4 regions of the Bradyrhizobium sp. UFLA05-125 genome follow, and region 3 is predicted to be linked to each of the others. Evidence: predicted binding sites of a transcription regulator. Region 3 holds the regulator's gene; each other region holds the start of a gene.

Region 1 (5,838 bases), on a different contig from region 3:
ATCGGCCAGTCCCGCCAAGGATTCGGCTAGCCGAATTGTGGATCGGGCAAGAGCAGATCTGCGCCGTCAGGCAGGCTCGCCTACGACGCTGTCCCTCCCATCTCCGAGGCCTTCATGTCCAGCCCGACCGCTCCCGCCGCGGAACGTCTCCACGCCCTCGACGCTGTCAGGGGTTTTGCGCTCCTGCTCGGCATCGTCCTGCACGCAACGCTCTCCTTCGTCCCGGCGCCGACACGGTTCTGGGTGATCCAGGACATCCAGCCCAGCACGACATTGGCGCTTCTGTTCTTCGTCATCCACGTGTTCCGGATGACGACGTTCTTCGTCATGGCCGGCTTTTTCGCCCATATGAGCTTCCATCGCCGCGGGCCGCTCGGCTTCGTGACCGACCGGCTCCAGCGGATTGGGCTGCCGCTCCTCGTCGGCTGGCCGATCATTTTCGCTGCGATGGTAGCCGTCACGATCTGGGCCAGCGACTTCCCGCATGGCGGACCGGTGTCGGGCAGTCCCTGGCCGCCGGCGCTACCAAAATTTCCCCTCGCCCATTTCTGGTTTCTCTACGTGCTGCTGGAACTCTATGCCGCCACGCTGCTCCTGCGCGGCGGCATCGTCCGGCTGGACCCGACCGGCCGGTTTCGCGCCGGCGTCGACCAGCTGATCGCCCACCTCATGGCAAGCCGGTTGGCGCCTCTGCTTCTCGCCGTGCCGATCGGCCTCGCCCTCAGTCTCGATCCGAAATGGATCGGCTGGTTCGGCGTCCGCACGCCGGATCAGTCTTTCCTGACCAACACGCAGGCGCTGATCGGCTACGGCGTCGCGTTCGGCTTCGGTTGGCTGCTGCATCGCCAGGTCGATCTGCTCGGCATCTTGAGGACGCGCTGGCTTTCCAATCTGATCGCCGCCGTCATTCTGATCGCGATCAGCTTCGTGCTGACGCTTGTGCTGTCTTCCCCGGCCGCTCGGGCCTTGCCGGTCCACGTCGGAACGATCAGGCTCGCCAGCGCCATCTGTTACGCGCCTGCGATCTGGACGACGACCTTTGCCAGCATCGGGCTTGCGCTGCGGTTTCTGTCCGGCTTCAGCCCGGCGCGGCGCTATCTCGCCGATGCCTCCTATTGGCTCTATCTCATCCATATGCCGATCGTCATGGCGCTCCAGGTCGCAGTCTCCCAGCTCGATTGGGCCTGGCCGTTCAAATTCGCGGCCATTCTCCTGGTCGCCGTTCCGGTGATGCTGGCGAGCTATCAATGGATGGTGCGTTACACCTTCATCGGCACGGTGCTGAACGGCCGCCGCTTGCGGCGTGAGACACCACTCGCAGTTGCCTCCACGAGCCCCGCTGCGCCGTGACGCCGCGAGCTCAGGGCTCCGGCTGAGCGCCGTCCGTCAGCGTCTTGAGGAAGGCGATGATGTCGGCTTCGTCCTGCGCCGTCATCGCCGGCGTATCGCCGAGGTGGCGGTCGAAGGGTGGATCGCTGACGTCGACATTGGCGTGATACTTCGCCGGCAGATCGTCGTATTTCTGCACCGTCCCATCGGCTCCGCGCGGAAACACTTTTTCCGGATTGGTGTCGCGGAAATTGTAGAAGTCCATCACCTCTTCGAGCGTGCGGAAGACGCCATTGTGGAAGAAGGCGCGGCGTATCGCCGTGTTGCGCAAGGTCGGCGTCAGGAACATGCTGCAATATTGCGTCTGCTCGGCGATATCAGTGCGATACGGGCCGCAGGCACCGAGATCGAAATGATCGGGGTCGCGGTTGCGCGCGAGCGCGGCATTGCGCGGCGCTCCGAGCGCTTCGTATTGATGGTCCGTGAACAGCGGCGGCAGACCATCGCGAGTCGGCGCCGAGGTGTGGCAGCCGGCGCAATTGGCCTTCTCAGGGTCGTTGAACAATTTGAGGCCGCGCAGCTCACTCTCGGAAAGCCGCGCCTTGCCCTCCAGCCAGTAGTCGTACTTGCTTGTGTAGGGATGGAAGCTCGGCTCTTCCACCTGATAGCGCGCGACGGCGAACATCGCCTCTGCGACCAGCAGCCGCTGGTTTTCGAGCACGCCGGCACCGAACAGCTCGGTGAAACGCGGGACGTAAGCTGCGCGGCGCAACTTGTCCGCCACCACCTCGATGCTGCCGCCGTCCATCTCGTTGGGATCGAGCAGCGGACTGATTGCCTGCTGCTGGAGCGTGTCGGCGCGCCCGTCCCAGAACAGGCCGCCTTGCGGCACGATGTTCGCCGCCGAGCCGGCACCGCCGGCGACTTTCGTCGCGCGCGCGGCCTGCTGACCGAGCGCGGCCATCTGCGCGAGATCAATCACGTTGTCGTCGTCGCCCTTGTCGGGGCCGATGCTGAAATTCGGTTGTCGCTCGAGATAAGTCAGCGAGGGAACGGCACGCGCACCTTGCTGCGACATCGTCCGCCCGCCGAGCATCACCGGGCCGTCGTTCGGCGGACCGTAGGCGTGGTCCGGGCTGTGGCACGATGCGCAGGACAGCGCGCCGGACGAGGAGAGCGAGGCGTCGTAGAATATCTCGCGCCCAAGCTGCGCCATCGCAGTTAACGGCGCGACGGGCGGACGCATGAGGCGAACCGGATTCGGATTCGCACCCGGGCGTTCTTGCGTCTCCGCCGCAACGACGACGCCGGCCATGCAAAGCAGGCCGGCGCCGATGAGCCACACGATGCGGCTGTTCATACAAGGTCCGATAGTCTTAGTGATGATGGTGCTCGTCCGGCGGGCTGACCACGACCGTGCCGGAGGTCGGGTCGAGGAACAGCGCGTCGATCCTGAGATCGTGGCCATGGTCCCGATCGAAATCGAACAAGTCCATGATCGAACCAGCCGTTGCATCGAACGAGCCGCCGCCCAGGCGCTTGCCCTTCAGCCAGTTGTCTTCGATGAACCGCACCACCGAAGCCTGCGAGATGGCGGTGTGGCTGACGAAGTTGGTCTTGGCGTAGGGCGAGATCACGATGAAGGGCACGCGGGTGGCGGGACCGCAACGGCCGTTCACCGGCTTGCCGCCGACGCCGTTCTGCTGAGGCTGCTTGGCGGCGCCGAGGCCGCACTGGCCGGGACCGTTGAGCTGATCGGCAGTCGAGTCGTAGGAGGCGCTGGTCGGCGTGGCGTAAGCGTGGTCGTACCAGCCGTCGGAGTCGTCATAGGTGATGATGACAGCGGTCTCGCGCCACTCCGGCTGCTTCTGGAGGAAGTTGATCAGGTCAACCGTTCCCTGCTGCTCGTCGAGGGGATCGGAATAGCCGGCGTGGCCATCCTGATAGGCGGGCAGCTTGACGTAGGACACGGCCGGGAGATTGCCTGCCTTCACCGCCGCGTAGAAATCCTCGAGGTCGTAGCCGTGATTGGCAGGATCGAGGGTCTTGCCGTCCTTCTGGTAGGTGTGGCCGATCGCGTGGACCGAGCTCGGCCGCGTATGGTTCGGATTGGCGGTCGACTTGTAGAACTGGAACCAGGCGTGATGCGGGACATAGTCCGCCTTGGCGGCGCCGACGACGGTCGAGAACGAGCTGCGTGCGCAACCGGTGGTACCGTTCGAGTTGGTAACGGAAAGATCGAATCCGCCCATGAACGAGCCCCAGCTAATGCCGGCATCGTTGAGCAGATCGCCGATGTTCTTGCCGCTCATCGTGACCTGCGTCGTATAGCCCGGGGTGCTGCAAGGATCATAGGCAGGACCAGGGTCGCCGATCACCGTGAGGCCGCCTTGGCCGTCCGGGATGATTTGCGTCGCCGCGTTGCCGAGCACCGCCACCGCGCCGTTGGTCTGACCCGAAATCACGTTCAGCGCGCCGACCGTCGACGGACCATAGGTGTCGGTATAGGCATTGTCGTTCATCGAGAAGTGCTGCGCGTAGTTCCAGAACGCCGTGACGGTGTTGCCGTCGAAATAGCCCATCACCTGGCCGGTGGTGCCGAAAGCGCCGACGCCGCCAGCTGTGCCGCGCCCGGTATATTTCGGAAACAGATCGGCCTTGCCGTTGTCATAGGCCTGCTGTTCCGGCGTGTAGGCGTGGTTCTGCGACTGCGTGTTGGCCTGGGTGCGGTCAAGACGGAAAGGATTCGTCGCGCCGGCGCCGTTGGCCGTGTTGGTGTAGTTCGGATTGTTGGTCAGCAAATTGGCGTTGGCGAGGTTGTTCACCTTCGGCGTATGCGGCTTTGCAACGAAGGGAATCGCGCCCGACGGATTGGTCGCATTCGGATACGTTGCGAAATAATTGTCGAAAGAGCGGTTCTCGTTGAAGATGACCACGAGATGCTTGATCGGCGTCTCGGTGTGGTGATGGCGATGATCGCGGTCGAAGTCGTCCTGACCGAATACCGGCGAGCCGCACACGACCGCCGTCGCGACCGCGAGAATCGCGGCCGTGCCGAGAAGTTTGTCTTTCATCTTATTGCCCCAAGATCAAAAATTATGACATCGACGCGCGGCAAACTAGCCGCCGTGAATGACAGGTCTGTGTCGGTTTGACGCAGTTCGCGGCATGTCCCATCGCGAGGCTGCGTCTTTTTTGGGCGGCGAGTTCAGCCCAGATCTTCGGCGCGCTCGTTTCGACGAAAGAACGACCTACTCCGTGCGGATCGGTGCGTCCTTCAAGCCGTTGACATCGAAGGCCTTGCGCAAGGTGCCATTGGCGAGCGCATCGGTCATGAACTTGGTGACGAATGCCAGCGCCTGCGAATGGCCGAGCGGCACCGCGACCGCAGTGACCGTCTTCTTGAAGGTCTCGTCCAGCACCCGCGTGCCGGGAATTTTTTGCGCCATCTTGTTGAGCTGGTCGCGCGACAGCGCAAAGGCGTCGATCTCGCCGTTCTTCAGGAGTTCGAAGATCTCGTCATAGGTCTGATAGCCCGTCACCTTCGCGTGCTTCAGATGCGCGACCGCGCCGCGCATCGTGGTCGTGGCGTTGACGGCAGCGACCTTCACGTCGGGCTGATCGAGCATCGCGAAGCTGGTGATGCCCGATCCTGGCTTGATGATATAGGTCGCATCCGCGACCTCGTAGATCGGGCCGAACGCCATCCTGGTCTCGCGCTCGGGATCCTTCGGCAGGAACGTGACGTCCCAGCTCCCCTTCGCAGCCGCGTCGGTGATCTGTCCGGAATTGTTGTGCACCACATATTCGACTGCTACGCCAAGCTCGGCCGCCATCGCCTTGCCGAGGTCGACGGGCACGCCGGCGAAGCCTGCTTCGGTCCTGGTCGACCAGAACGCGCCGCCCGCCGGGCTGATAGCGATGGCGACGCGCAATTTGCCCGTCGGCGCAATCTCGGCCTTGAGATCCTCCGCCATCACCGGCATGGCCATTATCGCGGCGAGCGCGAGGCCAGCGCAGGCCGGCCAGATCGAGATCGGCATGTCGTCAGTCTCCCCATCGGCTCGTCCATCATCCGCAGCCCGTCGAAATTGTGGTCGATCATGCGCCCGGTGAAAAGCGGATTTGGCAGAATTACAGACAAAACTGTCACATGTCGCGCCTCTCTTCGCAGTGCAAGACCATCGCGCCGTCACGGCTATGGTGTTCCACGGCTCCCCGTTTGTTGCTATCAAATCGCGAAGGCGACCTGCCGCAGGCCAACAACAGACGGGGAACACCGCAATGACGCGCGCGAATCTCGCTTGTCCCGCACGGCACGATCAACGGTCCGGACCGATCGGGCGGCTCCTCGCTGCGATGACGACCCTCCTTGCGCTTGGCGGCTGCGATCAGAAGAACGTCTACGCGCCGCCGCCGCCGCCCAAGGTGGATGTCGCAGTGCCCGTGCAGCGCGCGGTGACTCGCTATGTCGAGGCCACCGGCAACACCGCGCCGATCAAGAGCGTC
Region 2 (5,838 bases), on a different contig from region 3:
TCGCGCGCACCATCGGCTTGATCAGGTCGACCAGGCGATTGCCCGCATCGATGTCGACGCCTGAATCGGCGTAGGTAAGGCCGTTTTTGCGGTCGGTCATGCCCGATTTCCAGTGGATTTGCGGCTGGTTACGTCGAATTCGAGGGCCGCGCAATGGCTCGCAAGGGGCCTGAGGCTATACTATGTAGATATCAACCGGTTCAGCCTCCAAAGGGCCGGATTCGAGGTCACACCGGGTGCCGGGAAGCGCCGCGTGAGTATTCCGAACATCATCACTTTGGGCCGCATCATGCTGGTCCCAATCATCGTCTGGGCCATCGTGTCGAGCCAAATGGAGGTGGCGTTCGGTGTGTTCCTGATCGCTGGGATCAGCGACGCCGTCGACGGCTTCCTGGCCAAGCGCTTCAACATGACGAGTGAGCTCGGCGCCCTGCTCGACCCGCTCGCCGACAAGGCGCTTTTGGTCTCAATCTACATGGCGCTGGGGATCTGGGGTGCCATCCCGCGCTGGATCGTCATCCTGGTGGTCTCCCGCGACATCATGATCGTCGCCGCCGTGATCGTGTCCTGGCTGTTCGACAAGCCGGTGGCCATGAAACCCCTGATGGTGTCGAAGCTGAATACCGCAGCCCAGGTGGCATTCGCAGCCTTGGTCTTGGCCGCACTCGCCTTCGGCTTCAAGCCGGAGCCCTATGATATTATCCTGATGGGCCTCGTCACGGTCTTCACGCTCACCTCGGTGTCGCTCTATCTCGTCGAGTGGCTGCGGCACATGAGCACGATCGAAGCGAAATGAGCGCAGACCGGCCCCGCAAAAGGCCAACTCGCAACCGATAGGCTTTTGCGCCAAACCCCTTTGGCACAAGTTTTGGCCGGCCCGTCCGGCATGGAGCAAAGCAAGCGTGGCAGGCCGCGTTCATCCCCGACAACTGGCGTTTTCGCTTCCGCACGCGGAAAGCCTGAGCCGGGACAATTTTCTCGAAGGCCCGGCCAACGCCGCAGGGCTCGCGCTGATCGACGGCTGGCCCGAATGGCCAAACCGGATCATGTGGCTGGCCGGGCCCGAGGGCTCAGGCAAGAGCCATCTCGCCGCCATCTGGGCCGAAGAAGCCGGCGCCCGCTCCACCACTGCCAATGCATTGATCGCGGCCGCGGTGCCTGGAGCGCTCGCCACGGGCGCACTGGTCGTTGAGGACCTGAAAGCGCAGGACTTTGATGAGCGCGCGCTCTTCCATCTGTTGAACCTCGCGCGCGAGGAAGGAGCCTACGTCCTGCTCACCGGCCGCGAGTTACCGGCGGCGCTGGATATCGAGCTGCGCGACCTGCGCTCGCGCGTGCGCGCCGTGCCGGTGGTGTCGCTCCTGCCCCCGGACGACCAGCTTTTCCGCGGCCTGATCGTCAAGTTCTGCGCCGACCGCCAATTGAGCGTCGATGAGAGCGTGGTGAGTTATCTTGCGACCCGCCTGGAGCGCTCCTCCGCAGCCGCTCGGCGGGCCGTGGAGCTGCTCGACAGCGAAGCCCTGCGGCTCGGCCGGCCCGTGACCCGTGCACTAGCCGCCGAGCTGCTCCGCGACGCCTGACCTTTTCAGACCCTTTGCAAGCCCCGCCCGCTTGACGCGGCCGACAAGCAGAACATCAATGTCATCGAAACGTCATCGCATTAACACATGCTCCCGCCGGTTTTGCGCGTAAGTCGCAAAGTAAGGCGAGACAAGATGGACCGACTTCTCATGGACTCCGCGCAAGCTGTTGAAATTAAAGAAAAAGAATCGGAATCGGCTGGCCTGCCGGCGATCGCCACGAGCCCCGAGCGATTCATCAATCGCGAGCTTTCCTGGCTGCACTTCAACCGCAGGGTCCTGGAGGAATCGGTCAACTCGCACCACCCGGTGCTGGAGCGGGTGCGATTCCTGTCGATTTCCGCGAATAACCTTGATGAGTTCTTCATGGTCCGCGTCGCCGGCATCAAGGCTCAGGTCCGCGAGGGCATCCCCGAGCGCAGCCCCGACGGCCTGACCCCGTCCGAGCAGCTGGCGCTGATCAACCGAACCGTCTCCCAGCTTGCGAGCGACCAGCAGGCGATCTGGCGCGACCTGCGCAGCACGCTTGCCGAGGTCGGCATTGTGCTCGTGGACGGCAAGGAAGTCACCAAGCCCGAACGAACCTGGCTGGAAGACTATTTTCTCCACAACGTCTTCCCGCTGCTCACGCCGCTGGCGATCGATCCCGCCCATCCCTTCCCGTTCATCCCAAGCCTCGGCTTCACCATCGCGCTCCAGCTCACGCGCGATGCCGACGGCAAGCAGATGAACGCGCTGATCCGCATGCCCGGCAAGATCGACCGCTTCATCAAATTGCCCGCTGAGGGCGTGACGCGGCTCATCCCTCTCGAGCAGGCCACCGCGCTCTTCATCAACCGTCTGTTCCCCGGCTACACCGTGCACGGCCAGGGCGCCTTCCGCATCATCCGCGACTCCGAAATGGAGATCGAGGAAGAGGCCGAAGACCTCGTGCGCGTGTTCGAGACGGCGCTGAAGCGCCGTCGCCGCGGATCGGTGATCCGGCTCGAGGTCGACGCCAAGACGCCGGAGCAGCTGCGCAGCTTCGTGCAGCACGCGCTCTCTGCGGCCGAAGACGAAGTATTCCTGGTCGACGGCGTGCTCGCCATGAACGAGCTGTCGCAACTCACCCGCCTCGATCGCCCCGACCTCGAATTCACCCCTTACGTGCCCCGTCATCCCGAACGCGTGCGCGAGCATGGCGGCGACATCTTCGCGGCGATCCGGCAGAAGGACCTCATCGTCCATCATCCCTACGAATCCTTCGATGTCGTCGTGCAGTTCCTCCAGCAAGCCACGCGCGACCCAGACGTCGTCGCGATCAAGCAGACGCTCTACCGCACCTCCAACAATTCGCCGATCGTGCGTGCATTGGCCGAGGCCGCCGAGGCGGGCAAGTCCGTCACCGCGCTGATCGAGCTCAAGGCGCGCTTCGACGAGGAAGCCAATATCCGCTGGGCACGCGACCTCGAGCGCGCCGGCGTGCAGGTCGTCTACGGCTTCCTCGAGTTGAAGACGCACGCGAAACTCTCGATGGTCGTGCGCCGCGAGGGCGGCAGCCTCACCACCTATGTTCACACCGGCACCGGCAACTACCATCCGGTGACCGCGCGCATCTACACCGACCTCTCCTACTTCACCTCGGACCCGACCATCGGCCGCGACGCTGCGCGCGTGTTCAACTTCATCACCGGCTACGCGGCGCCGAGCGATCTCGACAAGATGGCGGTATCGCCGCTGACGCTGCGCAAGCGCATCATCGAGCACATCCAGGGCGAGATCGAGTATGCACGGCACGGCAAGCCCGGCGCGGTCTGGATGAAAATGAACGCCCTGGTCGATCCCGATATCATCGACGCGCTCTATGAGGCATCTCAAGCCGGTGTCCAGGTGGAGCTCGTGGTGCGCGGCATCTGCTGCCTGCGGCCGGGTATCCCCGGCCTGTCGGAGAACATCCGCGTCAAGTCGATCATCGGGCGCTTCCTCGAGCACGGCCGCATCTACTGCTTCGGCATGGGCCAGGGCCTGCCGAGCGCGAAAGCGGCTGTGTATATCTCGTCAGCCGACATGATGCCGCGCAATCTCGACCGCCGTGTCGAGGTGCTGTGCCCGCTGCAAAATCCGACGGTACATCAGCAGGTTCTCGAACAGATCATGGTCGCGAATCTGAAGGACAATGAGCAGAGCTGGCAATTGTTGCCCGATGGATCGTCAACGCGTATGAAGGCCGCGAAGGGCGAGGAGCCTTTCAACGTGCACAACTACTTCATGACAAATCCGAGTCTGTCTGGCCGTGGAAAGTCGCTCAAGGAATCCTCGCCGCGGCGTCTCACGCGCCGGAACGAACGTCATCAGTCCTGACCGGGGATTGTTGCCGTGACGCGGCCGCGCAAACGTGGCGCAAGCGTCGCGGTGATCGATATCGGCTCCAACTCGGTTCGTCTCGTCGTCTACGAGGCACTGGCGCGGAGCCTCATTCCGATCTTCAACGAGAAGACGCTCTGCGGCCTCGGCCGCGAGGTGCAGAGCACGGGCCTGCTCGCGCCCGACGCGGTCGACAAGGCGCTGACCTCGCTGAAGCGATTTCGGGCGCTGTGTCGGGTGATGCAGGTCGGGCGCGTCTTTGCAATCGCGACCGCCGCGTGCCGTGATGCATCCAACGGCCCCGACTTCATCGCCAAGGCCGAGCGCATCTGCGCGGTGAAGATCGAGATCCTGTCGGGCCCGCGCGAGGCACGACTCTCGGCGCTCGGCGTCGTCTCCGGCATTCATCACCCCGATGGCATCGTCGGCGATCTCGGCGGCGGCTCGCTGGAGCTCGTCGAGGTCCACCGCAACAGCGTGCGCAGCGGCGTGACGCTGCCGCTCGGCGGGCTCGCCTTGCAGGATCTCGCGCATAAATCGTTGAAGCGCGCCGACCGCATCGTGCGCGAGGAACTCGACGCCGTGGCGCAGCTCAAGGCCGGGCGCGGCCGCACCTTCTATGCGGTTGGCGGCACATGGCGCGCACTCGCCCGCATCCACATCATCCAGAGCGGCTATCCGCTGCAGGTGATGCACGGCTATTCGATACCGGCCGCGGATGCGCTGGATTTCGCGCGGCGCCTGCGGCGCCTGGCTGCGTCCAACCTGCTAGCCGACATCGAACTGGTCGCCGACGCGCGGCGGCCCCTCCTTGCCTATGCCGCGCTCGTGCTCGAACACGTCATCCGCGTCGCACGGCCGAAGACGATCGCGTTCTCGACCTTCGGCGTGCGCGAAGGCCTGCTGCACGAGAAGCTGTCGGAAGCCGAACGCGCCAAGGACGGATTGATCTGCGCTGCAGAAGAGCTGAACCAGCTGATGTCGCGTTCGGCGCGCCATGCCCGCGAGCTCATCGAATGGACCGACCGCTTCGCGCGCGTGGTGAGGCTGCGCGAGACCGAGGAGGACCGCAGGCTGCGCCACACCGCGTGTCTGCTCTCGGACATCGGCTGGCGCGTCCATCCTGACCACCGCGGCGAGCAGACCCTGAGCCTCGTGGTCAACGGCAATTTCGGCGCAGTCAGCCACGAGGGCCGCGCCTTCGTCGGCCTGTCGGTGTTCTATCGCTACGCGGGCTTGAGCGAAGAGAACCAGCCGCCCCTGACCATGCAGGAGCTGCTCACGCCTGCGCATCTCGAGCGCACGCGGCTCCTGGGCGCCGCGTTCCGCGTTGCGCATCTGATCTCGGCGGCCCGGCCCGGCGTGCTGCCGGCTACCCATTTCCGCACCGAGGGCCGCAAGCTGATGCTGGTGTTCGAGCACCGTCTCGGTGATCTCGTCGCCGATCGCGTCGGCGGCCGATTCAAGCAGCTCGCCCGTCTGGTAGGCCGCTCGGGGTCGATCGTAAGGCGCTAGATTATTCCGCCGACACTTTGGCGTGGCGCTCGGAGGCCTCGAGCGCGGCAACATGCATGCTGCGCCGGCGCCAGATATAGCCGACGACCAGCACGACGATGACGCCGAGCACGCAGCTGAGATACTCGGCGCCCGCCCCGCCATGGGCAAATTGCGGCGGGATGCGCAAGCCTGCGAGCAGCGAATCCAGCGATGCGCCGAACGGACCGTCGGACAGCGCATGCAGCTTCGGCTCGACGCCCGGATCGGTCGCGATCACCTCGCCGGCGATCCAGCCGAGCAACGCCGCGCCGGCCCAGACCAGGATCGGCAGTTTTGACAGCAGCGCCATGATCAGCGCAGCGCCGGCGACGATCAGCGGCACGCTGACGGCAAGACCGAGCACCAGAAGCGGCACGCT
Region 3 (5,838 bases):
TCCTCTTGTCGGCGCCCTCGATCATCATCGGCCTGTTCATCTATGGCGCGGTGGTGGTGCCGATGCGTGGCTTCTCCGCGATCGCCGGCGCGCTGGCGCTCGCCGTCATCGTGATCCCGGTCGTGCTGCGCACCACCGAGGACATGCTGTTGCTGGTGCCGAACGCGTTGCGTGAGGCGGCTTCCGCCCTCGGTCTGCCGCGCTCGCTGGTGATCAAGCGGATCGCCTACCGCGCGGCGCGCTCCGGCCTCATCACCGGCGTGCTGCTCGCGACCGCCCGCGTCGCCGGCGAGACCGCGCCGCTACTGTTCACCGCGCTGTCGAACCAGTTCTTCAGCCTGAGCCTGAACAAGACGATGGCGAACCTGCCGGTCACCATCAACAACTTCGTTCAGAGCCCCTACGCCTATTGGAAGCAACTGGCCTGGAGCGGGGCGCTTCTGATCACCCTGACCGTGCTTGCCCTGAACATTGGCGCGCGCATTCTTGGCGCCGAGAGGACTGCAAAATGAGCGATCTGTCCGTTTCCGTAGGTTCCACCGGGCGTCAGGCCTCGCCGACGCTGCCTGAGGCTCCGGCCAAGGTGACGGTGCGCAACCTCAACTTCTATTACGGCGAACACCACGCGCTGAAGAACATCAACATGACGCTCGGCACCAACCGCGTCACGGCGTTCATCGGCCCGTCCGGCTGCGGCAAGTCGACCCTGCTGCGCATCTTCAACCGGATGTACGATCTCTATCCGGGGCAGCGCGCCACCGGTCAGCTGATGCTGGACCAGACCAACATCCTCGACCCCAAGCTCGACCTCAACCTGCTGCGTGCCCGGGTCGGCATGGTGTTCCAGAAGCCGACGCCGTTCCCGATGACGATCTATGAGAACATCGCCTTCGGCATCCGCCTCTATGAGAAGATCTCCAAGTCCGAGATGGACGACCGGGTCGAGAAGGCGCTGCGCGGTGGTGCGCTGTGGAACGAAGTCAAGGACAAGCTCAACGCCTCCGGCCTGTCGCTCTCCGGTGGCCAGCAGCAGCGTCTCTGCATCGCCCGCACCGTGGCGGTGCGCCCCGAGGTGATCCTGTTCGACGAGCCCTGCTCGGCGCTCGATCCGATCTCGACCGCCAAGGTCGAGGAGCTGATCCAGGAGCTCGCCGAGAACTACACGATCGCGATCGTCACCCACAACATGCAGCAGGCGGCGCGCGTCTCCGACAAGACCGCCTTCATGTATCTCGGCGAGCTCATCGAGTTCGACGAGACCAGCAAGATCTTCACGTCGCCCAGCGACCGGCGTACCCAGGACTACATCACCGGCCGCTTCGGCTGAGGAGACAGGAAATGGCTTCTGAACATACCGCAAAGGCCTTCGACACCGACCTCCAGGAGCTTACGCGGCTCGTTGCGGAGATGGGTGGCCTTGCCGAGCGCATGATCGTCGATTCCGTCGATGCGCTGATCCGCCGTGACGTCGCGCTCGGCCAGCGCGTGGTAGCAACCGACGCCGAGATCGACGCGCTCCAGAAGAAGATCGAGGAGCGCGCCGTGCTCACGATCGCGCGCCGCCAGCCGATGGCGGTCGACCTGCGCGAGATCGTCGGCGCCATGCGCGTTGCGACCGATCTGGAGCGCATCGGCGACCTCGCCAAGAACATGGGCAAGCGCGTCGCCGCGCTCGAGACCGATTTCCATCCGCTAAAGCTGTTCCGCGGCCTGGAGCACATGACCGACCTCGTGCAGCAGCAGGTCAAGTCGGTGCTGGACGCCTATGCCGCGCATGATCTGCCAGCGGCGATGATGGTGTGGAAGGGCGACGAGGAGGTCGACGCGATCTGCACTTCGCTGTTCCGCGAGCTCCTGACCTACATGATGGAGGATCCGCGCAACATTTCGTTCTGCATCCATTTGATGTTCTGCGCCAAGAATATCGAGCGGATCGGCGACCATGCGACCAACATCGCCGAGACCGTCTTCTATATGATCGAAGGTCAGGCCATCGCGGACAAGCGTCCGAAGGGCGACATGACCACCTTCGCCACGACCGTGCCGAACACTTAAGGAGCGACGACGCCATGGGCGCACGCATTCTGGTTGTTGAGGACGAGGAAGCGCTGACCGAGCTATTGCGCTATAACCTCGAAGGCGACGGCTACGATGTCGAGACGGTGATGCGCGGCGACGACGCCGACACCCGCCTCAAGGAGCACATCCCCGACCTGATCGTGCTCGACTGGATGCTGCCGGGCCTGTCCGGCATCGAGCTGTGCCGCAGGCTTCGCGCCAGGCCCGAGACCAAGCAGCTGCCGATCATCATGCTCACGGCGCGCGGTGAGGAGAGCGAGCGGGTGCGCGGGCTTGCGACAGGCGCCGACGACTACATCGTCAAGCCGTTCTCGGTGCCCGAGTTGCTCGCACGCGTGAAGGGCCTCCTGCGGCGTGCAAGCCCCGAGCGGCTTGCGACCATACTCGCCTACGGCGACATCGAGCTCGACCGCGAGAAGCGCCGCGTCGCCCGCTCCGGCCGGCCGATCGACCTCGGCCCGACCGAATATCGCCTCCTGGAGTTCTTCCTGGAGCATCCCGGCCGGGTGTTCTCGCGCGAGCAGCTGCTCGACAGCGTCTGGGGCCGTGACATCTATATCGATGAGCGCACCGTCGACGTCCATATCGGCCGTCTGCGCAAGCTGCTCAATCTCGGCCGCGAGCAGGATCCGATCCGCACGGTCCGTGGCGCCGGCTACGCGCTGGATGATCGTTTCGCGAAGGCTGAGCAAACGTAAAAAAAGCGCGCCAAATGGCGCGCTGACGTTTCTCGATCAGGCGTCCCGGCCCTGCGCCGGGACGTTGTCGTTTGTGGCTGAACTCAGCGCGTTCCCGGCTTAGCCGGTGCGCGCCGACGATCCGCCGCCGGCTGGTAGGCGACGCGCGAGTGCTGCGCGCAATAGGGCAGGCCCGAGAGCGACTTGCCGCCGCAGAAGAAGAAATCCGGGCTCGAGGGATCGCCGACCGGCCAGTGGCAGGTCGCTTCGTTGAGCTCGAGCAGCGACAGGCGCTGGCTCATCGGTACGACATTGTCATAGGTGATGGGATCGGGCTCCACCTCGACCTCGAAGGCTTGGGCGAGGGCGGTGTTGCCGCGCGAGATCGGCCGGCTCACCCGCATCATGTGCTGCGCGGGGCGTGCCTTGCGCGGCCGGGGAGCCGCCGAGGACGGGGTCTTGGCGCGACCGGACAGGCCCAGCCGGTGCACCTTGCCGATTACGGCGTTGCGCGTCACATTCCCGAGTTCGGCAGCGATCTGGCTGGCCGAAAGCCCGGCTTCCCAGAGCTTTTTCAATTGCTCGACGCGATCGTCGGACCAGGTCAAAACCGTCATTGCACCCTTCCCCTCGCCGCGCGCCAGCCAATCCTTGGGGCCACGTGGCGATGTCTAAGCCTCGAAAAACCCGTGCCGTCAGAATCCCTTAAGGCTCGCCGGGCGCGAAAAACGCACCTGAACGTTACGCCGGTACATGAGGACTTAGAGGATCAGAACTGCTGCACGAGATGTCGTATCTGACAGGAGAAACGCTACAATATGGCGTGACTCCCGCGCAAGAGTCTGCGGCTCCGCGTCCACATGTTCCGTCTTAAAAAACTCTCAAAATCGCCACCGCAAGACTACGGGCCGCGCGCCTCGCACGGCCTTCTGGCGGCATTGACAGCGGTTTTTCCAAGCATAAAATGGTGACACGTGCCGCCCTTAAAAGGCGGCACGTTTCGTTTTCCGGGCAGGTCAATGATGCGCTGCGCAACGCAGCCTCAGCCGGCCCCAACATCCAAGTGACCGCCATGACCAAGAGCGCCGCGACGCATCTGCTTCCCGTTTTCGCCAGGGCCGAGCTCGGCTTCGAGCGCGGCGAAGGCTGCTGGCTGGTCGCAACCAGTGGCGAGCGCTATCTCGATTTCACATCGGGTGTCGCCGTGAATGCGCTCGGTCACGCACATCCGCATCTGGTCAAGGCCCTGCAGGAGCAGGCGACAAAGCTCTGGCACATGTCGAACCTGTTCCAGAGCCCGGATGGCGAGAAGCTCGCGGTCAGGCTCTGCAACGAGAGCTTTGCGGACTTCGTGTTCTTCTGCAATTCCGGCGCTGAGGCGATGGAATGCGTGATCAAGGTGGTGCGCCGCTATCACGCCACCAAGGGCCATCCCGAGCGCTACCGCATGATCACTTTCGAGGGCGCGTTCCACGGCCGCACGCTGGCAACGCTCGCTGCCACGGGGTCTGCAAAATATCTCGAAGGCTTTGGTCCGCCGATGGACGGGTTCGACCAGGTGCCGCATGGCGATCTGGAAGCCGTCAAGAAGGCGATCGGCCCACAGACTGCGGGCATCCTGATCGAGCCGATCCAGGGCGAGGGCGGCGTGCGCTCTGCTCCTCCCGCATTCTATCGCGCGCTGCGCCAGCTCTGTGACGAGCATGGGCTGTTGCTCGCCTTCGACGAGGTGCAGACCGGCATGGGCCGCACCGGCGAACTCTTTGCACATCGCCGCCTCGGCGTAACCCCCGACGTGATGTCGCTTGCGAAAGCACTCGGCGGCGGCTTTCCGATCGGCGCGTGCCTTGCGACCGCCGAGGCGGCCTCCGGCATGACGCCCGGCTCGCACGGCTCGACTTTCGGCGGCAATCCGCTCGCCGTGTCCGCGGCGAACGCCGTGCTCGACGTCATGCTCAAGCCCGGCTTCTTCGATCACGTGCAGAAGATGTCGCTGCTGCTCAAGCAGAAGCTCGCCTCCGTGATCGACCGCCATCCGGATGTCGTCAGCGAAGTGCGCGGCGAGGGGCTGTTGATCGGCCTCAAGGCCGTGGTGCCTTCGGGCGATCTTGCCACGGCGCTGCGCAACGAAAAGCTGCTCACCGTCGGCGCCGGCGACAATGTGGTGCGCTTCCTGCCGCCCTTGATCGTCACCGAGGCGGAAATCGAGGAGGGCATCGCGCGGCTCGAGCGCGCCTGCACCGCGATTGAATCCACTCTCAAGACGCCGGCGGCAAGCTGATGAGCAAGACGCCCAAGCACTTCCTGGATATCAACGAGCTGCCGCTGTCGGAGCTCAAGAGCATGCTCGCCGCCTCCTCGGCCATGAAGGCAAAGCAGAAGGCGCATCAGCCGGTCAAGCCGCTCGAAGGCAAGACGCTGGCGATGATCTTCGAGCGCCCGTCGACGCGGACGCGGGTGTCGTTCGATGTCGCCATGCGCCAGCTCGGAGGCGAGCCCATCATGCTCACCGGCGCCGAGATGCAGCTCGGCCGCGGCGAGACCATCGCCGACACCGCGCGCGTGCTGTCGCGCTATGTCGATGCCATCATGATCCGCATCCTCAATCACGATGCGCTGCTCGAGCTCGCGGCGAACGCGACAGTGCCGGTCATCAACGGACTGACGCGGCGCTCGCATCCGTGCCAGGTAATGGCCGATCTCATGACCTATGAGGAGCATCGCGGGCCGATCGAGGGCAAGACAGTGGCATGGACCGGCGACGACAACAACGTTCTCGCCTCCTGGGCGCATGCCGCCGAGCGCTTCAAGTTCAACCTCAATGTCGCGACCCCGCCGGAGCTCGCGCCGAAAAAGGCGATGCGCGACTGGGTCAAGGCGACGGGCGCTCCGATCATGCTGGGCACCGATCCGGAAGCTGCGGTGCGCGGCGCCGATTGCGTCGTCACCGACACTTGGGTCTCGATGGGCGACAAGGAGGGCGAGCGCCGCCACAACGTGCTCAAGCCCTATCAGGTCAATGCCCAGCTAATGTCGCTCGCCAAGCCCGATGCGCTGTTCATGCACTGCCTGCCCGCCCATC
Region 4 (5,838 bases), on a different contig from region 3:
AGCGCCTCGATGTGCAGCACGCCGTTGTTGAGCTCCTTCCAGTCGATCTTGTAGGGCGTCCTGTCTTCGCCGGCTGCCTGGAGCACGGCGGGCCAGCCGCCCTTGTAATAGGCGACGCGCAGCGTGACGCCGCTGAGATCGATCTCTGCCGGCTTGCCTTGGGCTTTCGCACCGCCGGCAACGAGTCCGCCTGCTAGCGCGCCGAGCAGGGAACGCCTTGAGAGTGAGAACGGGTTGGTCACGACGGCACCTGCTGAAAGTTACTTGATGCTTTCAGCATAGGTCACGCGCCGTTTGCGCTCTATTCTGTTTTTCGATCGCCGCGTGAAACGCGCATTCCAACTTTTGCGACAGTGCGGCGTTATTCGGTTTTTTCGCCTATGTCGAAGGTCGTAAGTGGATGTGGCACTTCCGTCTTGACGGCAACGGCGGTGCGGGTTCATGCCTTCTTGCGCGCGGCACTTTCAGGATTGAGGCAGATCAATCGAGCGACGTCGGCAGCATCTAGACTGCCATCGGGAGGAAACAGTGATGAATGGGCAAATGCCCCCGCATCACGCGGCCCGCGTCGAGGCCGCCATCGCGTCAGGCCAGGCGGCACGCTCCGCGCTCGTGGCCTCGTGGCGCCGTTCCTCCCGATTGCATCATCTCGATCCTGCAGGCCATCGGCCGACGACCCGTCTCACCGAGACTGAGTTGCACCATGCGCGCGAGCGGATCGCGCCACTGCTCAGTGCTGCCCAAGGCACCATGGACCGGCTCTACCAGGCGGTCGGAGCTGCCGGCTGCTGCGTGCTGCTCGCCGATCGCGAGGGGATTCCGGTCGATCGTCGCGGCACGCCGGCCGACGACCCCACGTTCCAATCCTGGGGCCTTTGGATAGGCGCGCTCTGGAGCGAGGAGCATGAAGGCACCAACGGAATCGGAACGTGCCTCGTCGAGCAGCGGCCGCTGACCATCGATCGCGAGCAGCATTTCTTCGCCCGCAATACGCTTCTGAGCTGCACCGCTGTCCCGATCTACGATCATGACGGGATGCTCGCCGGCGTGCTCGACGTCTCCTCCTGCCGCGCCGACCGCACCGACGCCTTCGCCAACCTGATCGCGCTCGCGGCAGGCGAAGCGGCACGGCGCATCGAGGCTGATCTGTTCCGCAACGCCTTCGCCCACGCCCGCATCGTGCTGACGGCGTCAGCCGACGGCCATTGCGGTGGTCTCGTCGCGGTCGATGCGGATGATCTCGTGATAGGCGCGACGAGGTCCGCCCGTGTCGGACTTGGGATCGCGCCCGGCCGCCCGTTGCAGCCGGTGCCCGCAGCCGATCTTCTCGGTGGCGATGCGGCTCCAGATCACTTCGCCGGTGGTCAGCGTGCCGTGTTGCAGCGCGCGCTGTTGCGCGCGGGCGGCAATGTTTCCGCCGCCGCCAAGGCCCTCGGCGTCAGCCGCGCCACGCTGCACCGAAAGCTCAAGCGCTTCGAGCTGAAGCACTGAGCGTTCGCTCGTTTCCTCAATCGTCATTGCGCGCAATGACGATGTGGCTCAAGAATGCGCTGCTCAGGATGAGGTCTGAATGCGTGAGGGCCACTTCACCTGTCGCAGAACTGCGACAGGTCGCCTCCATCAACGCGTCCACCCTGGCTGACAGAAAACGCCTCCCGCTTCATCGTCTGCGCAAGTCGTGAACGCACGACGATCGCGCAAACAGCAACATCGGGAGTGAATATGAACAAGGTCGAATTCCTCAACGTCGCACAAGTACCCTTCGCCGCGAAGTACGACAATTTCATCGGCGGCAAATTCGTAGCGCCGATCTCCGGCAAGTATTTTGACAACGCCTCGCCCGTGAACGGTCAGGTTGTCTGCAAGATCGCGCGCTCCGATCACCAGGACGTCGAAGCTGCGCTCGATGCCGCGCACGCCGCCAAGGCTGCCTGGGGCAGCACCAGCGTTGCGGAGCGCGCCGCAATCCTGAATCGGATCGCAGAGCGCATGGAAGAGAACCTCGAGCGGCTCGCAATCGCCGAGACCTGGGACAATGGCAAGCCGATCCGCGAGACCCGCGCAGCCGACCTGCCGCTCGCGATCGATCACTTCCGCTACTTCGCAGGCGTCGTTCGTGCCCAGGAAGGCTCGATCGGCGAGATCGACCACGACACCATCGCCTATCATTTCCATGAGCCGCTCGGCGTGGTCGGCCAGATCATTCCCTGGAACTTCCCGCTGCTGATGGCGTGCTGGAAGCTCGCGCCTGCGCTCGCCGCCGGCAATTGCGTGGTGCTGAAACCGGCCGAGCAGACGCCGGCCTCGATCATGGTCTGGGCCGAGATCGTCGGCGACCTCTTGCCTCCCGGCGTGCTCAACATCGTCAACGGCTTTGGTCTCGAGGCCGGCAAGCCGCTCGCCTCCAGCCCGCGTATCGCAAAAATCGCCTTCACCGGCGAGACCACGACGGGCCGGCTGATCATGCAATATGCCGCCCAGAACCTCATTCCCGTTACCCTCGAGCTCGGCGGCAAGTCGCCGAACATCTTCTTCAAGGACGTCACCGCCGAAGACGACGACTTCTTCGACAAGGCGATCGAAGGCTTCGTGATGTTCGCGCTCAACCAGGGCGAGGTCTGCACCTGTCCGAGCCGCGCGCTGGTCCATGAGGACATCTACGACCGCTTCATGGAGCGGGCGCTCGAGCGCGTCGCCACCATCAAGCAGGGGGATCCGCGCGCCGCGGACACCATGATCGGTGCCCAGGCCTCCGGTGAACAGCTGGAGAAAATTCTTTCCTATATCGACATCGGCAAGAAGGAAGGGGCAAAGGTCCTGGCCGGCGGTGGCCGCGCCAGCCTCGGCGGCGATCTCGCAGGCGGCTACTACGTCCAGCCGACCGTGTTCCAGGGTCACAACAAGATGCGGATCTTCCAGGAGGAGATCTTTGGCCCCGTCGTGTCGGTCACGACCTTCAAGACGGACGAGGAGGCGCTATCGATCGCCAACGACACGCTCTATGGCTTAGGGGCCGGTGTCTGGAGCCGCGATGCCAACCGCTGCTACCGCTTCGGCCGCGCCATCCAGGCAGGCCGGGTCTGGACCAACTGCTACCACGCCTATCCCGCCCACGCGGCGTTCGGCGGCTACAAGCAGTCGGGTGTCGGCCGCGAGACCCACAAGATGATGCTCGATCACTATCAGCAGACCAAGAACCTCCTGGTCAGCTACAGCCCGAAGAAGCTCGGCTTCTTCTGATCGGCGGAGAGGGCGGCGCGCCCCTGCGCCGCCCGTTCCGACCATGCGACAAGCGCGGACGCGTTCGGATGCGGTCGTCGATCCGCGCGTGTCCCTGTTGCATTTCAGGAGCTTTTGTCCAGCCGACCGTCATCCGTCTGTCAGAGAACGATCCTATTCAGTTCGGCCCTTGTGGCGTCGAAGCGATGCCGGGCAAAAGACGGAGACTTGACCATGACGGACCATCGTTCACGACGGAATGTCTGTGCCGGAGCGATGCTGCTCGGCGTGGCCGCTTTGGCATTGGTCCCCTCGCTGGCCTTCGCACAGACCGGCTCGGCGCCGGCCGGCGCCAAGAACTTCTTGACCGTTGACGGTAAGCCGCCACTGATCCTCGGACATCGCGGCCTCCCGGGGCTGGTGCCTGAAGAGACCGAGGCGTCGTATGACCTTGCCGCGGCGCTTGGAACCGACGCGCTCGAAGAGGACCTGCACCTGACCAAGGATTGTGTCCTGGTCGCGCGTCACAACCCCTGGCTGAACGACAATACCAACGTTGCCGAGGTGGCGAAGACCAATGCGGCGGTCGCGGCTCGCAAGCGCACGGTGCCCGGCGTGCGCGTCAAGGCTCCTTCTTCCCCCAGCACACCTGCTGACTATCTCACGGATCTCACCAATCCGGCCGACCCCAAATCCGTGCTGAAATCGCTGATCGTGGATGGCGAAGACCATACCAATGATTGGTCGATCACCGACTTCACCATGGCCGAGCTGAAGGACTGGATCGCCGGGACCACCTATGATGCGGCCAACGAAAGGCCGAAGGTCTTCGACGGCAAGTTCCCGATCATCAGTTTCCAGGACATCATCGATATCGCCAAGGCCAAGAGCAAGGAGACGGGGCGTCCCATCAGCGTCTATCCGGAAACCAAGAATCCGTCCTGGAACAACGCCCAGGCGATCGCCAATGGCTGTGGCGCGCCCGGCAGCCACCCGCTCGAGGATGCCTTGATCAAGATCATCAAGGACAACGGCCTCAACTCAAAGGAGGCCCCCATCTTTGTTCAGAGCTTCGAGCCTGGCAGCCTGAAATACATGCGCAGCCATGGCCTGGAGACGCGGCAGGTCCAGCTCATCGATGGCAATGGTGTCGACTTCAAGACCGGCAAGGTCCTCAATAACAACATCACCAATTCGCGTCCGTTCGACTGGACGGTTTCCGGTGACGCGCGCTTGTACGATGCGATGGTGACCCCCGAGGGTCTTGCGGAAATCAAGACCTATGCCGACGGCATTGGTCCGTGGAAGGCTTACATCGTTCCGCTCAAGATTTCTCCGTGGAAGCACAGCAACGCCGACGGCACGCCCTACAAGGGATCGACGCCGGAGGCTTCGACGCAGGAAGCAACCAGCCTCGTTGCCGATGCGCACAAGCTCGGCCTGTTCGTGCATGTCTTCACTTTCCGAAACGAGAAGAAGTATCTGGCTGGCGACTACCACGGCGATCCAAGCCTCGAATATCTCAAATTCTTCCGTCTCGGCGTGGATGGGGTCTTTACCGACTTCACGCATACTGGAGTTGACGCCCGTGCAGCCTATCTGCGGGAGCTCGGCTGGTGAGGCCGGCCCCCTCTGGGGGAGCAATTGTTGCCCGATCGGCGCCAAAGGTTTTGCAATATTTCGGTCACGTTGCAGTGCGGCATAATGAATGTCGCGCGATGTCGCTGCGGTGCTTTCGCGCGCGATAGACTTGGGTTAGAGAGGGCTTAGTTTTCTCTGACCCGGAATTCCTATGGCCGCACCCAAGAAAGCCGCCGCAAGCGCTCCCCAGGACAAGACCAACGGCGGTTCGCCCCCGGAATTCACGAGAGAGCAGGAGCTCAAGGCGCTTCGCGACATGCTCCTGATCCGGCGATTCGAGGAGAAGGCCGGCCAGCTCTACGGCATGGGTGCGATCGGCGGCTTTTGCCACCTCTATATCGGCCAGGAGGCCGTGGTGGTCGGAATGCAGATGGCGCTGAAGGATGGCGACCAGGTCATCACCGGCTATCGCGACCACGGCCATATGCTCGCCACCGGCATGGAGGCCAACGGCGTCATGGCCGAGCTCACGGGACGCCGCGGCGGCTATTCCAAGGGCAAGGGCGGCTCCATGCACATGTTCAGCGTGGAGAAGAAGTTTTACGGCGGCCACGGCATCGTTGGCGCCCAGGTCTCCCTCGGTGCGGGGCTCGCTTTCGCCAACCACTATCGCGGCAACGACAACGTCGCCGTCACCTATTTCGGCGATGGTGCGGCCAACCAGGGCCAGGTCTATGAGAGCTTCAACATGGCGGAGCTCTGGAAGCTGCCGGTGATCTTCGTCATCGAGAATAACCGCTACGCCATGGGCACCTCGGTGTCGCGCGCCTCGGCGCAGCAGGATTTCTCCAAGCGCGGCCTGTCCTTCAACATCCCCGGTCATCAGGTCGACGGCATGGATGTCCGTGCGGTGAAGGCTGCGGCCGACGAGGCGGTTGCCTGGTGCCGCGCCGGCAAGGGCCCGGTCATCCTGGAGATGCAGACCTACCGCTACCGCGGCCACTCGATGTCGGACCCTGCAAAGTACCGCACGCGCGA

What was found. Region 3 encodes PhoB, which activates phosphate uptake and scavenging genes when phosphate is short. Its sites were predicted from a motif close to TGTCATNNANCTGTCAT; they were not measured.
Region 1: the regulator PhoB is predicted to act here: its motif matches at 4,462-4,478, upstream of SO156_RS06270 (phospholipase C).
Region 2: the regulator PhoB is predicted to act here: its motif matches at 1,640-1,656, upstream of SO156_RS02690 (RNA degradosome polyphosphate kinase).
Region 4: the regulator PhoB is predicted to act here: its motif matches at 3,368-3,384, upstream of SO156_RS15220 (glycerophosphodiester phosphodiesterase family protein).

Annotation. Positions count from the first base shown of each region.
Region 1 is NZ_JBANBJ010000003.1:243,959-249,796, reverse strand. Features, by position in the region: gene SO156_RS06285 (helix-turn-helix domain-containing protein) at 1-30, shown strand, start outside; gene SO156_RS06280 (acyltransferase family protein) at 115-1,350, shown strand; gene SO156_RS06275 (cytochrome-c peroxidase) at 1,361-2,689, opposite strand; gene SO156_RS06270 (phospholipase C) at 2,706-4,403, opposite strand; gene SO156_RS06265 (transporter substrate-binding domain-containing protein) at 4,581-5,372, opposite strand; gene SO156_RS06260 (efflux RND transporter periplasmic adaptor subunit) at 5,614-5,838, shown strand, end outside.
Region 2 is NZ_JBANBJ010000001.1:539,223-545,060, forward strand. Features, by position in the region: gene purM (phosphoribosylformylglycinamidine cyclo-ligase) at 1-100, opposite strand, end outside; gene SO156_RS02680 (CDP-alcohol phosphatidyltransferase family protein) at 254-796, shown strand; gene SO156_RS02685 (P-loop NTPase family protein) at 903-1,580, shown strand; gene SO156_RS02690 (RNA degradosome polyphosphate kinase) at 1,731-3,920, shown strand; gene ppx (exopolyphosphatase) at 3,936-5,438, shown strand; gene SO156_RS02700 (TerC family protein) at 5,440-5,838, opposite strand, start outside.
Region 3 is NZ_JBANBJ010000006.1:44,684-50,521, forward strand. Features, by position in the region: gene pstA (phosphate ABC transporter permease PstA) at 1-512, shown strand, start outside; gene pstB (phosphate ABC transporter ATP-binding protein PstB) at 509-1,327, shown strand; gene phoU (phosphate signaling complex protein PhoU) at 1,339-2,055, shown strand; gene phoB (phosphate regulon transcriptional regulator PhoB) at 2,070-2,777, shown strand; gene SO156_RS09090 (GcrA family cell cycle regulator) at 2,861-3,373, opposite strand; gene SO156_RS09095 (aspartate aminotransferase family protein) at 3,829-5,037, shown strand; gene argF (ornithine carbamoyltransferase) at 5,037-5,838, shown strand, end outside.
Region 4 is NZ_JBANBJ010000013.1:101,110-106,947, reverse strand. Features, by position in the region: gene SO156_RS15235 (ABC transporter substrate-binding protein) at 1-242, opposite strand, end outside; gene SO156_RS15230 (helix-turn-helix domain-containing protein) at 532-1,491, shown strand; gene adh (aldehyde dehydrogenase) at 1,723-3,240, shown strand; gene SO156_RS15220 (glycerophosphodiester phosphodiesterase family protein) at 3,454-4,839, shown strand; gene pdhA (pyruvate dehydrogenase (acetyl-transferring) E1 component subunit alpha) at 5,012-5,838, shown strand, end outside.